DNA from 3 places in the Tildeniella sp. genome. Region 1 is predicted to be linked to each of the others. Evidence: riboswitches for the same ligand, from Rfam matches in the RefSeq annotation. Region 1 holds a riboswitch; each other region holds the start of a gene.
What was found. A riboswitch is a leader RNA that binds a small molecule or an ion and turns the genes downstream of it on or off. The one in region 1 is predicted to bind cobalamin.
Positions count from the first base shown of each region.

Region 2: it holds a riboswitch for cobalamin, as region 1 does, so the genes downstream of both, AC5JO6_RS24795 (energy-coupling factor ABC transporter permease) here and cobG (precorrin-3B synthase) in region 1, are expected to answer to the same signal.
Region 3: it holds a riboswitch for cobalamin, as region 1 does, so the genes downstream of both, AC5JO6_RS26635 (ferredoxin--NADP reductase) here and cobG (precorrin-3B synthase) in region 1, are expected to answer to the same signal.

Region 1 is NZ_JCACKI010000021.1:23,320-25,585, reverse strand. Features, by position in the region: gene cbiE (precorrin-6y C5,15-methyltransferase (decarboxylating) subunit CbiE) at 1-418, opposite strand, end outside; adenosylcobalamin-variant (AdoCbl-variant) riboswitch at 652-747, shown strand; gene cobG (precorrin-3B synthase) at 808-2,266, shown strand, end outside.
Region 2 is NZ_JCACKI010000070.1:8,283-10,548, forward strand. Features, by position in the region: gene AC5JO6_RS24790 (energy-coupling factor ABC transporter substrate-binding protein) at 76-381, opposite strand; gene AC5JO6_RS24795 (energy-coupling factor ABC transporter permease) at 385-1,143, opposite strand; cobalamin riboswitch at 1,166-1,386, opposite strand; gene AC5JO6_RS24800 (hypothetical protein) at 1,426-1,587, opposite strand; gene AC5JO6_RS24805 (hypothetical protein) at 1,688-2,020, opposite strand; gene AC5JO6_RS24810 (hypothetical protein) at 2,141-2,266, opposite strand, start outside.
Region 3 is NZ_JCACKI010000073.1:141,530-143,795, reverse strand. Features, by position in the region: gene lepB (signal peptidase I) at 1-392, opposite strand, end outside; gene AC5JO6_RS26635 (ferredoxin--NADP reductase) at 542-1,249, opposite strand; cobalamin riboswitch at 1,282-1,515, opposite strand; gene AC5JO6_RS26630 (tetratricopeptide repeat protein) at 2,011-2,266, shown strand, end outside.

The DNA.
Region 1 (2,266 bases):
GATAGAGATAGGGATGCAGTAGTGCAGGCGGACGATTGCACAAGCTGACCGTTTCGACCTCCGTGAGCGACCAGCCAAGTCGGGCACAGGCAAGGCTAAACGTCGATGGTGCCGGAAGAAGTGTCATTTCCGCCAGGGGAATGCGACGGAGTAACGTTACGCCAATGCCGTAGCACATGGGGTCTCCACTCGCTAAGACGCAAACGGCTTGCCCTCGCCGACGCAAAATTTCCTCGATCGACTCACGCATCGGTGCTGTCCAAACCAACCGCTCACGATCGTCAGTAGGCAGCATCGCAAGATGTCGATCGCCCCCCACCAGCACTTCAGCGCGATCAACAAGAGCACGTGCGATCGGGCTTAAGCCTTCCAACCCATCCTCACCAATGCCCACCACCGAAAGCCATTTTTGAGTCATAAAGTCGTTTTAAATTGCGTGTGAGAAGATAACAATACTTGAGCGGTCAGCGGTCAGCTTTAAAGACATACCCTGACGATCAATCATGCCAGCGTTACTCTGACTGAATATTCTGCCTGCTAGTCTTTTCGCTAAGAGCGAAAGATTGAGGGCTGATAGCTGATAGCTGATAGCTGCTTATTACAAAAAATGGCATCTCACGCGTCCACTGCTTTCTCATGCTAAGTTACTGAAGCCTAGAGTCGGGAAAGTCCGGTGTGATTCCGGTACTGTGCCGCAACTGTAATGAAGCGTTTTGAATGCTTTTAAGTCAGAATGCCGACTGGGTGGTATCTGCGGGATGCCTTTATTGTCTACTCCCTGCGTCGCACAGGGGAGGAGTTAGAGCTTTGTCATCATTCGCACCATCAGAATTTGCACCATCAAAATTTGCAACTTGCCCCGGCTTGTTTCAGCCATCAGTTGCGCGCGATGGGTTGCTGTCTCGCCTGAGAATACCAGGTGGGCTGCTAACAGTGTCCCAGTGTGAAGCGATCGCTGACCTTGCCGATCAAGCGGGTGGCGGCTATGTAACAGTGACGAATCGTGCCAATGTGCAAATCCGTGAGCTTCAGGTAAGCATTGATGGCGATCAATTGGCGCACTTACAAGCGGTAGGATTAGCCTCTCCTGTTACCGAGATTGATGCACTTCGCAACATCATGTGCAGTCCCACAGCAGGTATCGATCGCCAGCAATTGCTCGATACACGCCCGTTTGTCGCTGAGTGGAATCGTTATCTTACAACGCGTCCCGATTTTGCCGTGTTATCGCCTAAATTTAGCGTGTGTTTTGATGGTGGCGAAACGGTTTCGGTGCGCGATCGACCCAACGACATTAGTTTGGTAGCAGTGGCGATCGATGATGAAATTTACTTTCGTTTGCATTTGAGCTTGGGCGATCGTGGAGCATCGCCACGTGAAACAGACATTCTCATTAGACCAGAAGAGAGTCTGCAAGTGCTAATAGCGATGACAGAGGTTTATCGTGACTACACAATGCAAACGCTCGGTAATAGTAGCCGACAAAAACCGCGTTTAAGAACGCTTTTACACGACTGGGGTTTAGAAACATATCTGCGAACCATAATAAGTCGCCTGCCGTTTTTATTAGAACAAAAGGCAAGAATTCTGCTTCAGGGAAACGAAGAAATTGATCATAACTCATTCTCTAACTCATATCATCATTTAGGGATACATGCTCAACGTCAGCCTGGACTTTTTTATGTTGGTGTTGTTCTACCGCTGGGTCGCTTAGAGACGACACAACTGCGCGGATTAGCAACAATAACAGCACGATATGGCAGTGGCATTTTGCGAATAACGCCGTGGCAGACTGTGTTACTTTCTGATCTTCCAACGTCAGAAATATCAGTAGTAATGCAGGAAGTTGAACAGTTAGGATTAAGCGGATCATCCACACATTCTCACAGCGCGATCGTTGCCTGTTCTGGTACAACAGGTTGCAAGTCATCGGCTACTAACACGCAAGCAGATGCTCTAGTACTAGCGGCTCATCTAGAACAACATATCGTGCTTGATCGTCCGATTAATATCCATTTCAGCGGGTGTGAAAAATCCTGTGCTCAACACTCTGCCAGTGATATTACATTGCTTGGCATTACAACAGAACGTTACCGCGTTTATGTGGGAGATGGCGATTCAAATTTTGGTCGATTACTCTACCAAAACTACCGTTCTACACAACTGCCTGACCTAGTTGAGCAAATACTACGAGTTTATCAAACGTGTCGATCGCATTGGCATGAAACCTTTAGAAGCTTTGTTGATCGACATACGATCGTGGAAC
Region 2 (2,266 bases), on a different contig from region 1:
GTGCTAGGAGCGCTACCAGGAAGTGGTGGGATCTTCGCACAGACTCGTTTCTTCAGAACAAAAGATATTGAGGCATCAACCTCGATCGTCCTTTTTTCGCTTCTCCGATCGTCCTTTGTACAGCCCAATCACATAGCCAATCACGCCAGTTCCCAACGCCGCTTGAGAGGAAAAGAGGAGGCTTTCAATCTCATCGCTAGGCGGCTCAAAAAACGGATTAAACCACGGCGTATAACCAGGACTCAGTTCATTGATGGCACCTTCTGCTTGAGCATCAGAACCTGCGTATTCACCCTTAATAAAGATCAGGGGAGTAACAGCAAGACTGATGACAGCGATCGCCAGCAGCCAATTTTGCTTACCCAAAGAATCTTTCTTCATCACTTAACTCTCCTGCTTCAGCAGCTTTAGCGTTTCCAATTCCTGCTGCCCGTAGGATTGCAGCCAGTTCCAGACCAGCACCGTCAGCAAGCCTTCGCTAATCGCCAGCGGCACCTGCGTCACTGCAAAAATGCCTGTGAACTTGAGGAACGCTGCCATGAAGCCACCACTTGCAGCCGGAAACGCTAGTGCCAGTTGAATGGATGTCATCACGTAAGTGAGCAAATCTTCCAACGCGGCGGCTGTAAAGACAGCAACCCTCTGATACCCAGTGCGTAGCACCAGATGGTAAATAAAATAGGCGACATAGGGACCAACGATCGCCATCGCAAACATATTCGCGCCCAACGTGGTCAAGCCACCGTGCGCCAGCAATAGTGCTTGAAACAACAGAACCAGTCCACCTAGTACAGTCATGACCGAAGGACCAAACAAGATCGCGCCCAGTCCCGTTCCAGTAGGATGCGAGCAACTTCCAGTGACAGAGGGAATCTTTAAAGCAGACAGAACAAACGTAAAAGCGCCTGCTAACGCCAACAGCAGCTTTAATTCAGGGTTTTGCTTTGTGATACGAGTGAGCGATCGCAGTCCCACTAGAAAAAACGGCAATGATACCGCCCACCAAAAAGCTGCCCACTGCACGGGCAAGAACCCCTCTGCAATGTGCATAGCAGACGCAGGGCTGGCGGAACCAAGCAATAAATAGCAACTCAGGCAAGCCATCAATCCCAGGCTAGCCAACTTCCGATAGCGTGTCTTCATCCTGTACCTCGCAGATAAGACGGTTTTGTAACGCGATTCGGCAGGCGTTCTGACTTGAAGAATGCAAAATTAAAAAGGCAAAATTAAAAAATGGTAAGAGACACAAGCCCTACAAATTTTCAATTTTCAATTTCTAATTTTCAATTTCCTTTACAGTTGCGGGACAGCGGTAGAGTTTCACTACACTTTCCCTGTTACCTCCGACGGCTGCTCCCCGTCAGAACCGAGTCGTGAACTCAGCATACATGATGGGAAAATATTAGAAAAGTTTTATGCAGCTTGCTAACAATCGTCGATCGCGCCCTGCGTGTCATTCACTCGATAGCGCGCCACACACCGATGACCAGCAGCATTGGCATCATCAAGATTACGGTGCAATACCTGCTTAAACAGTTGCATCGCACCAACGCGATCGCCGTGACGCGACTTCTCTACGCCTTGCAAAACAACTCATCATCATCAGTGACCAACGCTCTCCTACTACCCAGTCACTGACTTCGTGCTTAGCCAATCGCCAACTTAGACCTCCGACTTCTCAGAGAAGTTAGAGGTCTGAAATGGGTTTTAGAACGAAGGAGATACCAATGCTGTACGTCCAAATAATGCGATCGTCAAAACCATCGTTGACAAAAGCGGCATGAATAAAAGAACCAAAGCCATTGATTGCCGACGTTCGACTCAATCGAAGTGCTGCCGAAACACCATAGGCATTCATTCTTGTAGGCGTGATGGCATCCAGAGCATACGTTCCCTGAGCGGCATAGAGCATAACCAAAACATCTGTGACATCGCTACCCAAATCGAAAATTGCCGATCGCCGATAGGCATTGACATCGGTAAGACCAATGCTAAACGCGAGGCTTGGTTGAACGGTCACCGGAGCCAGCGCTGAGTAGCTACCGTTGAACAGTCCATTTTTGGATGCAGGACTATTGGCGAACGCAATCGAGCAACTGAGAGGCGAGTTAGACCAATTCTACAAAATCGCCCTACAGATTCATTCTTGCTGCTGACCGCTGACTGCCAGCCAAAGCTTGCCTGTGTAGCCACAGTTTAATGAAATGGTATTACCTGCCAGATAGTCACCACTGATGGTAATCGCAGGGGTTATCTTAATCGCTAC
Region 3 (2,266 bases), on a different contig from region 1:
TTGAGCGGTTGCCGATCGACATAAACCGTTCCATTTTTGACCTGCACCGTTTGCCCTGGTTGACCAATGATGCGTTTGATAAATGCCTGATCTTTGGTGTAGCCCTGGATCTGAAGCTGCTGGGGTGGATCAAAAACGACGATTTCGCCAAACGTGGGGGGACGAAGGCGATATGAGAGTTTTTCGACCACGAGGCGATCGCCTACCTCCAATGTCGGCAGCATCGAATCAGAGGGAATATAGCGTGGTTCTGCCACAAACACCCGAATCAACAGTGCCAAAATCAGCGCAATAATTAGGATTTGTATGTTTTCCCACCAGGTTCGCCAGCGCGGTGAGGTAGGCGGCACAACAACTGGAACCTGCGGTTCAGAGGTTTTTTCAGAGGTCATAAAGGTGTGGCTTAGACAGCGGACATTAGACGTGAGGCACATAACCACAGATCGCCCTTTTGATTTAGGCAAGTCTGCGATCTAGAGTCTTTAGTCTAATGTCCAGATACCCTTTATTCTCGCAAGAGCCATTGTTAGAACGCAATAAGTTAGAACGCAATGAACTTTTCCGATCGCAACTGGTCATTCCTCGCGCCTAGCGACAGCATAAACTCCTGAAGCTGATCGGAGCGATCGCCCACCGCGCAGATGACAATCTCGAAGTCTGCCAGATTGAGCCTCAACCCTGACACGATCGCTTCAGGGCATTGGGCGATCGCCTCTCGATACTCGAAGGCTTTCCAGCTTTGTTGCAGGCGCTGCCAGTGCTGCTGATACGGTAATTGGTCCGTCGTTTCTGGGTTTGCTTGCACTAGCCAAACAGGTTGCCGATAGCCGCATTCGTGCAGCCAGTCGATTTGGCTTTTCAGTGGCGCGATGCCTGAGCCTTCAGCAATATAGAGGCGAGGACGTTGAGGCAATTCGCTTAACGTCATCAGTCCATAGGGACCACGTAGAGGCAACGACTGCCCGATCGCCAAATCTTGTAGAAAGGCAGAACTCCAGCCCACACGCGAAACACAGAGTTCAACTTCAGGACAATGAGAGGGTGAAGAGGCGATCGAGTAGATCTTGCTGAACTTGCGACCATCGCGTTCAAATTTGGGCCACACTGACTGTCCTGGCAAAAAACTGAAGTCATCTCGATCCAGCCGCAACCGAATCGCTTTGATGGTTGGTGTTAACGAAACAGAATGAATGACCGTAGCGCTGTAATCCGCCGTAGGCGATCGGCGCAGAACGTCTAAACTTTGCATTGTAAATCCTTACCTGTGCGTCGCAGGCATGATGGTGTATGTCGCTTCAGGCAGGCATTCTGACTTTGGAAAGGATAAAGGATGAAGGCTAAAGGCTAGAAGTTATCTCCCTTTTTATCCTTTAGCTCTTAGCCTTTCGCTTCACAGTTGCGGCACAGTGCCGGACTTTTTTGCACGCTGCAAAATCACCGGGCTTTCCCCAGACGAGATCATCTCTCGTCCTGTCTGGGCTGACTCCCCAGACAACCTGAAGTAGCTTGGGTATTGTAGCCTACGGTGCAATCTTTTAACCGATCGCATTTCTCTTTGACAAGTGCTTAAAATCTAGAGAGTGGCTCATGCGGCTCGACTATGTGAACCCGGACGATCAGGTGTTTTACTTGAAGCGTCAGGTAATGAACTTGGCACATCAGGTTTGGCACTCAAATGGTCAAGCTTTGAACTCAAATGGTCAAGCTTTGAACTTGAAGCGTTGAGTTCGGAAGTCGAATCGTCAAGCTTAGAACCTGGAAGGTCGAGCTTTTAGCTTGAATCGTCGAGTTCAGAACTCGGATTGTCAGGCTCAGAAGTCAGACGTTGGAGCTTTTAGCTCAATTGGTCGTGTTCAGAACTCGAAGGGTCAGGATCAGAACTCGGAGCAGCGGGTTTGGAGGACGATCGCTCAGGATCAGACGCTGAATTGGCTTGAGTTGGTTGGGTGAGATGTGGGAACAGGCAGCAGTGGGGCGATCGCGATCAGGAAAAGTCAGGAGAAAGACTGAGTGGATGCCATTCTTAAGTTCTTGAGCAGCAATAAAGACGCACTCCTGGTTGTGATTGCGGGCATCACAGTAACGCTGACTCTATTCACGCTGCTGTTTGGTTCTGGCTTCCTGGTGGCGTTCTTTAAGTCGATCGCTGCTTACCTGCAACAGCGCCGCCATCCCCGGATTCCACCACTCGACACCTTTCCGTTTGAGGTGATTAAGCCCAACAGTGATATTTTGAAAGCCGTATTTGGCGGAGCGAGGGACAATC